DNA from 2 places in the Marinococcus salis genome. Region 2 is predicted to be linked to the other one. Evidence: predicted binding sites of a transcription regulator. Region 2 holds the regulator's gene; the other holds the start of a gene.
What was found. Region 2 encodes LexA, which represses DNA repair genes until DNA is damaged. Its sites were predicted from a motif close to CGAACATATGTTCG; they were not measured.
Positions count from the first base shown of each region.

Region 1: a site for LexA is predicted at 2,519-2,532, ahead of dinB (DNA polymerase IV). Genes of this name have one in related genera too.

Region 1 is NZ_JBQOJB010000005.1:126,423-131,565, forward strand. It holds gene ACTTK6_RS06690 (alpha/beta fold hydrolase) at 1-279, opposite strand, end outside; gene ACTTK6_RS06695 (hypothetical protein) at 357-626, opposite strand; gene ACTTK6_RS06700 (YIP1 family protein) at 680-1,315, shown strand; gene dinB (DNA polymerase IV) at 1,334-2,452, opposite strand; gene ACTTK6_RS06710 (glutaredoxin family protein) at 2,672-2,941, shown strand; gene ACTTK6_RS06715 (PH domain-containing protein) at 3,249-3,689, opposite strand; gene ACTTK6_RS06720 (hypothetical protein) at 3,703-4,065, opposite strand; gene ACTTK6_RS06725 (hypothetical protein) at 4,177-4,791, opposite strand; gene ACTTK6_RS06730 (nuclear transport factor 2 family protein) at 4,853-5,143, opposite strand, start outside.
Region 2 is NZ_JBQOJB010000002.1:141,841-146,983, reverse strand. It holds gene ACTTK6_RS02500 (hypothetical protein) at 1-10, shown strand, start outside; gene ACTTK6_RS02495 (hypothetical protein) at 151-444, shown strand; gene ACTTK6_RS02490 (hypothetical protein) at 481-807, shown strand; gene ACTTK6_RS02485 (hypothetical protein) at 974-1,273, shown strand; gene ACTTK6_RS02480 (hypothetical protein) at 1,382-1,606, shown strand; gene ACTTK6_RS02475 (hypothetical protein) at 1,736-2,053, shown strand; gene lexA (transcriptional repressor LexA) at 2,102-2,728, opposite strand; gene ACTTK6_RS02465 (hypothetical protein) at 2,888-3,130, shown strand; gene ACTTK6_RS02460 (YneB family resolvase-like protein) at 3,158-3,817, shown strand; gene ACTTK6_RS02455 (DUF896 domain-containing protein) at 3,886-4,125, shown strand; gene tkt (transketolase) at 4,308-5,143, shown strand, end outside.

The DNA.
Region 1 (5,143 bases), on a different contig from region 2:
TGAAACACCAACGAGATGAGCTGATTCAATATTAAGCTCATCCATCATTCGCAGCACGTCCTGTATGTGATCTTCCAATGTATACACTTTAGGCTTGTCCGACCTTCCGTGCCCTCTCATATCCAGGGCTATAACACGGAATTGTCCTTTTAACTGATTCATTTCACGTTCAAACATTGTATGGTCCCCAGTCAGGCCGTGCAAAAAAATGACAGGAAAGCCCTGGCCGGCTTCTTCATAATACAGAGTAACTTTGTCCGCACTGCTCATCGTCGCCATTTCTTCCATCCCTTCTAACTACTACATTGGGAAAATTGTACCATAGGACATTTCCGGAGTGGTAGCTCGAAGCGCTTTTATATCCACTCCTTATCGGCAAAATAATTATCCTCCAGTGCTGGTTCCCACCAGTAATTAAAGACCCCCTCGGCCGCCAAACTGCTTCTTTTCCATGTCCGGGCCCGCGCTGCCACCTCCCCCGGCTGCACATTATCCACCCTCCAGGAGGCGCCTCCGATAAAAATATTCTGTCCCGTCGCCTGCCTACGGTTCAGAGAGCGGGCAAAGTCTGCTTCAGGACTCGCCCCCTTTTCAAACTCCTTATGTATTCTGTTTTCTTCCTTCAAACTATTGTACACTAATGACAGATGGAAAAAAGATGTATAAATGAAAGCGGGGAATGACTATTATGAACCCTATGCGGCTGTTACCTTTGTTTACTTCGCCACGAAAAACGTACAAACAATTAAGCGATGACCCCAGGCTCCACCTCACAGCTCTGTTAGTCATTATTATCGCAGGGCTTTCTCAAGCCTTCGCCCAGAACACACGCGACATGTCTCCGCTCGAGACCAATTCTGCCCTGTATACCACCTTGGCAGCTGCCGGAGTAATTGCCGCCTTCCTTCTATTTCAAATCATCACCTTTTACTTGAACGGACTGATTTTAAAGCTTGTTATATTAATGTTCCAGGGCAGAATAAAAGCCCGCGAAGCCCGCACGATTTACGGGCTCTCCCTTTTTCCTCAGGCCTTTATTTTTCCGCTCATTTTTTTGCTTTTTCTTGGCCAGCTGGGAGGCGGCAACGACACAGTCACCATGCTTACAGGAGTCGCAGCGGCCCTCGTTACGGCAGCTTCTGTTTGGACTGTTGTTATCCAGGTGAACTTAATCTCCGCTGCATCCGGCTTCTCCGGCGGCAAATCTTTCGGGGCATTTGTCGTTTTCGCCTTGTTATTAACTCTTCTTATTTTTATTATTGTCCTGCTCTTAGCCGTAACCGCCATCTTCACTTTCGGCGTCTTTTCCGGTTAAACTACAAAACAGCTGCGCTTAAAAAAGACGCAGCTGTTCGTAATTCACTGTTTTGTAAACTTTACCTCTTCCTCCTGTCACCTCTCCCGGGCCGTAAAATTCCGAGGCGGTGACTCCGAGCAGACGGACAGGCTCTCCTCCGGAGGCGCCTTCTTCGAGCAAAAGATGAAGGGCTTCAAGCAGCTCCGCACGATCATTGCTTGCGTGCTCAAGAGTGGCCCGGCGGGTAATTTGCTGGAAATTCGCAAATTTTATTTTCAATACGATACATTTAGTCCTGATGCCGTCTTTTGTCAGCCGCGCAAGCACCTGATCAAGCAGCTCTTCAATGACCGGAAGCATATCCTGCACAAGCAGAAGATCCTGGGAGAGCGTGGTTTCTTTTCCGAGCGACTTTCGCTCTCTCTCCGGGTTTACCGGACGTTCGTCGAGCCCCCGGGCCTGACGGTAAAAAACGTGGCCCTGCTTATGAAACAATTCCACGAGCCGCTCTTCGCTCAGCTGCTGTAAATCTTCTCCGGTCTGAATGCCGAGCGAATCGAATTTCCGTTTGGTCACTTTTCCCACCCCCCGGAAATCCCCGATGGGAAGAGCTTTCACAAAAGCATCTGCACGATCCGGAGTAATTACCGTCAGGCCGTCCGGCTTATTGTAATCTGAAGCGGTTTTTGCAAGAAATTTATTGTATGAAACACCGGCTGAGGCAGTGAGACCGGTTTTTTGATAAATCCTTCTCCGTATTTCCTTCGCTGCGTGCGTAGCAGACGGCATGTTCCAATGGTTTTCCGTCACATCCAGATAAGCTTCATCAAGGGAAAGGGGCTCCACTAAATCTGTACAGTCGTGAAATATGCCCATGAGTTCACGTGAAACTTCCCTGTATTTTTCCATATTTCCTTTAATAAAAATGGCTTGTGGACATCTTCGGTATGCTTCATAGGAAGACATGGCTGAGTGAATACCATATGGCCTGGCTTCATAAGAGCACGTAGCCACCACCCCTCTTGACCAGGGAGAACCTCCAACTACCAGGGGCTTGTTTCGCAAATGGGGCTGATCGCGCTGTTCAATAGATGCAAAAAAAGCATCCATATCAATATGAATTATTTTTCGGAGTTTTTGTCTTTCCTTCTTCATTTCCTACGCCCCCTTATGCGCGCAGCTTTCTGTTTCTTCTATTATACCGTTTCCCAACGCCTTTCACAAACGTATGTTCTTGTTTGATGCCGAGTAAAAAGTTTTCCTGAGGCAGGCTACAGGCCTTTCCATTGCGTTCTAAGGCACTTTGATATACTATCATAACCGTACAAACACAACGGCGTCGTACTACAAGCATGCCCGATTGGAGGAATGTATATGAATTATGAAGTTCAGATTTTCACCCAGCCCAACTGCTCCTCCTGCGCTAAAGTCAAAGGCTGGTTTCAGGAAAACCGCATTTCTTATATTGAGAAAGATATTGTAAACGACCCTCAGGCGAACCAGGAATTCGGCGCATTAAATGAAAAATTTGTTCCTATCACTATTATTACTGCAGATGACAAAAGACACCAGGTTGTTGGCCCAAATCTTAAAAAAATAAAAACGATTGTCACAGCTACAGGCATTTCCGGCCAAAGCCACTAATGCCATTAGCGTACTGCGCTGGTTTTTACGCCAGTGCTTTTTTATATTATCGAGGATGAAAGCATACAAACCTCTTTTCGGCACAGCACAGAATTAAACCCTCCTGTGCCACCGTTTAAATAAAGAGGCTTGCCAGTTTATTCCCGGGGGTAAACAACAATAACAGGGAAAATCTGTGTAGAGGGGGAGTGAGATTTGTGCCTACAGTGCTTTTTGTCCTGACAGTAATTGTTGCCGGCATAATCCTGGCTTCTATTGGTTTTTATTTCCTTCGTAAATTTTATGACAAATTATAAAGAAGGACCGTTCACTGGATGAACCGTCCTTCCTTTGGCATTTTAATATTTTTATTTTTAGCAGCCAGCTTTTCCAGAAATAATGCTTCGTCCTTCGGCGTTATATGCTGGTGACGGGCCCCTTCCTGGTAAACCACCTTCAGCCTCTCCGGTGTCGCTCCTTTAATCCATCCTGGCACTTCCTCCACCCGCTCAATTGAATCGTAAGGAATTCGCAGGCGTATCAGAAGAGATGCATGAACCGCCAAGTGCTCTTTACGCAGTTCATATTTTGTGAAAAACACAATCTGGGTAATTAAAATAATAATAACTGCGTCCACTATAGCCCGCAGAATAGTCCCCGGACCGCCGTCGTACATAAACAGGGCCTGAAAAATGGAATAACCCAACAGTACGATGGCTATGACCGCAAACGCGGACAACAGTCTGCTTCCTTTCGCTCGAAACACCATTCGCTGGTCTCCTCTAATTTTTTTTATCAGTGTCATTCGGTTTTAATCCATACTTATAAACAATCGGCATCAAAATTATTAAAAGCATCGAATTCGTGAATAACGGCAGAGAAATCGCGTGCGCTTCTGTTACGACTCCAATAAACGAAACAATCAATACCGGAGCTGTCGCTACCAGAATAGTGATTAATTCGCGTTTTGCGCTCCATAACTGTCTGCTGTCCGCTATCGATAAAATAAGCATCCAGTACACCATGAACGCAAGCGGCATCATAGCGTCGATAAGCGGCTGGTCCAGCACAAAAAAGAAGACCAGGCGCACAGTCGAAAGTATGGATAAAATGACAATAATCAGTTGACGAAATGACGACTCCACGATGTATTCGCTCCCTATTTCCTGCTTTTTGCTGTTCTGGGCTTCGCAGCAAACAACGCAAGGCCCAGAACGGTCCCCATCACACATTTCACTCTGCTATTCTTCCTTCCATTACGTGCGGAATTCCAAATAGACTCCATTTGGGTCCTGCACCGTCTCTGTATTTTCCGCTCCCTGAATAACCACTTTTTCAAGCTCGAATGCACGCTTTTCCTCCCAGGAAGGCACCACCGCTTCTGCACCCAGAACAGTCAGCCAATCATCTGAATCATACGGCTCGGGGCTCGTAATGACGACGGACTGCAGTTCTTCTTTTCCGCCGATAGGGAGCTCTTTAGCCCAATCCAGCTGAATCTTCGGGCCGGTGGACGGCTGCAGAAAGGTTCTGCGTTCTTTTTTGTTAACGCCCCATCCGTGTTCTTTTGCACGCTGAAGAACGCTGGCATGCTCTTCGTTGTTTACACGGTAGCCAAAGTAGCCGAACGTATTTATCCTTCCCGCACCGAAGGTAACCCGGACCTGGCCAAGACTCATTTCTATCATCCGAAACGTTAACCCTTTATGACGGAAATCATCCCACATAAGCGGAGGGTCGTAACGCTTGATGCGGTAATTTTCCAGCGCAAAGCGTCCCACTACTTCAAACCCGTGGCTGCTGTAAAATGATTCTGTTTTTTCTATTTCTGTCGTCCAAAAATGGTAATGGAACAGTTCCATATTGTTCACCTCTAATGTCCTTCTGCAAGCCGGCTGTGCTCGTGCTGGAAATAGTTTTTGTATTTTGATTTTAAGGCTGGTTCGCTTTTTTCGGCGTTCCCTGATGAAACACAAGCTCCCAGCCTGAATTCGTCTTTCGCCATATAGAGCTCCGCAGCGAGGTGCCCAGTTCGCTCGTTACCGTATAGGTCGCTAAATATAAATGTTCCGAAAGCGGTTTTGTTTTATAGTCAGCTACTGCTCTATGCACGGGACGCTCCTCCTCCAGGCCGAAAATCACATCCTCCCGGGTGAAAATCCGGCCGGACGCTCCGATTTCCTGGAAGTCTTCTGCCAACAGCCGGCTCACTTCCACCGCTGA
Region 2 (5,143 bases):
AGATGAATAACATGAACGTATCCGGCGGACGGTGTTAAACCACCCGCCTTTTTTCATAGACGCTGGTGAACGCGAAGAAATTTGAAGATTGAACCACCGCCTGGCACGGGAATGGAAGCAGACAGAAACCATAAAACCCAGGAGGATGCGATGCCGACATTAACGCTGGAATCTATTAAAACAGTTACTACAAATGAAGTAATTCATATAAACGATGGCAAGCTCTACGCAGGAGAAGGACCGTTGGAGCGCTGGACAGTGTCCATTATGGACTGTGAAAACAAAGAATTTTTCTATCAGGCATTCAACAGCGCTTCTCCCGCGCTGGATTTGTTTTTCCGGACCGGGGAAGGCTTTCATTTTGGCGGCCAGGTGTACATCACCCGGGCGGATGAGGAAAATATAGAGCTTGAAGGAAGCAGCGCGCTTCAGGAACAGTCTTAATTCCTTCATTAAAAATCGGATCTAAGGAGGATGACTATGCCACAGGAACCGGATTTTTCCCGGGAAGGCTGGAAAGGCTACCGGGTACGCCCGCTCCATTTTGCCGGTGAATCGCTCGAAGTGTATCACGAAACAGAACTGGCTCTGCTCGTCCAGGTGACTACCTCGGCGATGGCAGCAGAAGCAAGTTTAAAGGAAGAAAACGTGCCGGAATGGTTATGGGAGATCGGTATCGATTATCTGACCAGCAAACAGCCGGAGGAAAGAAAACGTCTGGTAATAACTGTGCAGGACGTCACGGACGGCGAAGTAAACAAAGCGTATGAGAATTTACTACGGGATTTTGAAGCACCCTCGATCTGAGAGGGTGCTTTTTGCTTCTATTATATAGAAGAAACAAGGGGGAGCACTGGCAGAAAGAGCCGCAGGAGGAGCTTTTCGCTCGCGGACAGGGAAATTCTTTCAGAAAAAACGGGCAGGTGGCTTCTCGAACGGAAAAAACTGTGGTATAAATAAGTGGAGGGGGTGGATGACAGTGGCTTTAGTGGAATTCAAATGCAGAACGCAGCCGCAGGTGACGTACAGCAGTGACGGTCATGAAATTCATTACAAGGTGATTGAATACGCCGACGGCTATGAAGTGGTGCTTCATTCGATGAGTGATTTTCAGCCGGCCGATGAAAAACTGCTGTTTCATCAGGGAAGTCAGGTCATTCACGCCAAAGAGCATACTTACGTATTAGACACCTGTGATTGTGTATACAGCGGGGAGTCCGATGAAACGATCGATCACTCGATCTGTCACAAACCATATTCTAAATCCATGTAGCGGTTAAACGGAGCTTTCCTTCCCGGGAGGCTCTTTTTTGTGGTAGACGCTTGCGCGCATACAGGCTCATATTTGTAATCATTCCGGAAAAGAGAAAGGGGCATACACATGCTGCATTTTGAAAAAAAGGACCTGCACAATTTAAACCACGCGGAGGCGCCGTACGTCTCCATTTACCAGTACGGAAAAACGGATATCAGCAGCCATCCCTCCGACAGCAGCCGCGTGGGACTGTCCAAGCAGGGTATGATGAAGCTGGTGAACTACTGGATCCAGGAAGGCAACCTTGATGATAACGACAAACAGCAGATTAAAGAATGGCTTGACGAGTAACCTCCGGAAGGCGCGGCAGTGAAATTTCGGGTTTAGCAGGAAGGGCGCCGGGAAAAGGAATCACAATTCACCAATCGAAAAACGAGCTTCGGGCACAGCTCAGTGCTGAAGTCGTTAAAGGGGGGAATCGTGATGGCACGCCTGCTTGACTTTTACCAGGGACCGTATGAAGGGAGCCCGGGAGAGTCGGAACATTTCAATGGACCGGTGCTCCACATTTTTGAGCGCGGCCAGCTGCTGCTGTCGATGCAGATTACGGCAGAAGCGCTCCAGAAAAATGAGCTCAGCGTAGACATGATGACGGTGTATGAGTGGCTCTGGCACCGGGGGCTTGAATTTATTGAACGGGAAAACATTACGGCAGCCACGGTGGTAATAATAACCGACCGGGATATCGAAAAGGATGAAATCATTACGGATTACCGGACGCTTGCTTTTCGGAGATAGAACAAAACAGGGCGCCTGCATTCAGTGCAGGCGCCCTGTTTTATGGGATTAAAAGATGGTGCGGAAAACGCCGGTGACTCTGCCGAGTATCGTACAGTTTTCTAAAATAATTGGATCCATGGTGGCATTTTCAGGCTGCAGCCGGATAAAGTTTTCTTCTTTATAGAACCGCTTAACCGTCGCTTCCATTTCGTCTGTCATTGCAACAATGATATCGCCATTATCTGCGGTCTGCTGTTTTTGGACAACGACAAGGTCCCCGTCAAAAATCCCGGCTTCAATCATGCTGTCACCCTGGATGGTAAGCATGTAGACCTGCTCCTCATCGGTCACCATCCGCTCCGGAAGAGGAATGTATTCTTCAACATTTTCCACCGCAGTAATAGGCTCCCCGGCCGTGACTTTACCGATGACCGGAACATACACGGCTTTGCTTTCGTGAATCGGCTCGCTGCCCTGTTCTTCAAGCTCAAGTACTTCAATCGCCCGTGGCTTTGTCGGGTCGCGGCGGATTAGATTTTTGTTTTCAAGGCGGGCGAGGTGCCCGTGAACCGTGGAACTCGAAGCGAGTCCGACAGCTTCCCCGATCTCCCGTACCGAAGGCGGATAGCCTTTTTCTTTTACTTCTTCTTTTATATAATCAAGAATTTGCTGCTGGCGCTTGGATAGCTTCATCTCCGCACCTCCTTTTGAGGAATTTTTCTGAATAAAGTATAGCATGAGGGGAACAAAAACGCAAACACCCGTTCTAATATTTTTGTTGACGGGAACAGGCATTCTGGTATACTGGATGAATATAAGAACATACATTCTCATTCAGGGGGGAACGCACACATGAATAAACTAAAAACTTTTACTTCCACGGACTGGACCATGCTTGCCTTGTTTGCATTTGCGCTTATGTTTCTGGTATATTCAGCGGACGCTTCAATCACTCCGGAAACGCTGGACGGCACGGATACAGACCGGCCGGCAGAAATCGTCCATGAAGAACAGCATCCGGTTTTAAAAGACAGGTTAGTCTACCAGGAAGAGCCGTGGGAACGGACAGTGACATTTGACGCTCCCGAACAGTAAAACCCGAACGGAAAGGACCGCAAAGACATGAAAACATGCATTATCTATGCCCGGGTAAGTACGGAAAAAGAAGAACAGCAGTCCTCGCTTGCCAGGCAGCAGGAAGAGCTGGAGGCTCTTGCGGCCGCGAATGGCTGGGCTGTGCAGCAGGTCATTACCGAACAGGAAAGCAGCTATTCGGTGGAACGGGACGGGCTTCTCCGCGTGTTTGAGCTTCTTGATGATACCGAAGCGGATACGCTGTTAATCACGGACGATACGCGGCTTGGACGTGGAAATGCCAAAATCGCCGTGCTTCACGAACTGCAGAAACGGGGGACGTTCATCTATACGGTAAAAGAGGACGGAGAGCTCGAAATTGCGGATACTGACCATATGATTATGGATATTTTGTCCATCGTCGAAGAACACCAGCGCCGGCTGCATAATTTCAAAATTAAGCGGGGGATGCAGCGGGCGGTGGAAAACGGCTATCATCCGGAGGAAAACTTCGGACTGAACCGGAGCGGCGGGCGAAAGAAAAAAGAAGTGCCCATTGAAGAAATTGTTAAACTGAAGCAGCGGGAGCTGACGTTTAAAGATATTGCCTCTACGCTCCGCGGCCTCGGCTACGATATTTCCAAAGCGACGGTGCACCGCCGTTATAAAGAACACGAAAAGCAGGCGGCGGAAACAGAGCAGCAGTGATTTATTTGCGGGAGCGCCAGGTTTTTAATATAATGAATAAGGAACGCACAATTTAAGGGAGGCAACTTATGCTTTCGAAAGAAAAAATTGACCGCATTAATGAGTTGGCCAAACGTCAGAAATCGACAGGGCTGACAGCGGAAGAAGAAGAGGAACAGCACGCGCTGCGCCAAGAATATTTAAGCAAATTCCGTTCTTCATTCAAAAACCAGCTCGAAAACGTCAAAGTGGTGGACGAAGAAGGCACGGATGTCACTCCGAACAAGCTTGAACGTGTGAAACGACGGAACCGCAGCTTCCGGCATTAAGAAAAGGAGGCCTGGTCTTGAAAAAGAGCAGGCCTTTTGATTTTGTTCTTTCTCCGCTAACCCGCTTGTGTAATCGTTTTAAAACCTTTATCATAAAAACGTACATGTACACGGAACCCCCTGCTGAGCCACTTGAGTGGCACGGGTTTCCATAAAAATACATACTGTGGAGGGACATATGCATGGCAATTAGCACAGAACAATTAGCAATCAACACGATCCGGACGTTGTCCATCGAAAGCATCGAAAAAGCCCAGTCGGGCCACCCGGGGCTTCCGATGGGCGCCGCGCCGATGGCATACGCACTCTGGACCAAATCCATGAACCATAATCCGGGCAACCCGTCCTGGTTTAACCGTGACCGCTTCGTGCTGTCGGCCGGCCACGGATCGATGCTTCTATACAGCATGCTGCACTTGAGCGGCTACGACCTGTCGCTCGACGAACTCAAGCACTTCCGCCAGTGGGGAAGCAAAACACCGGGGCATCCGGAATACGGCCACACCCCGGGCGTGGAAGCAACGACCGGCCCGCTCGGGCAGGGACTGGCCATGGGCACCGGCATGGCGATGGCCGAACGCCACCTGGCGGCCAAGTACAACACGGACGATCACGCCGTGGTGGACCATTTCACGTACGTGCTCTGCGGCGACGGCGACCTGATGGAGGGCGTGTCCTCCGAATCGGCGTCGCTGGCCGGCCACCTGCAGCTTGGCAACCTGGTGGTGCTGTATGACTCCAACGACGTGTCGCTCGACGGCGCCCTGAACCAGTCGTTTTCGGAAAACGTGCTGCAGCGCTACGAGGCGTACGGCTGGCATACCATCCTGATCGAAGACGGCAACGACGTGGCGGCCCTCGAGGCAGCGATTGAAGAAGCCAAGCAGTCCCCGAAACCGTCCATGATCGAAGTGAAAACCGTGATCGGGTACGGGGCGCCGAACAAAGGCGGCACGAACGCGGCCCACGGCGCGCCGATCGGCGATGAGGAATACAACCTGGTGAAAGAAGCCTACCA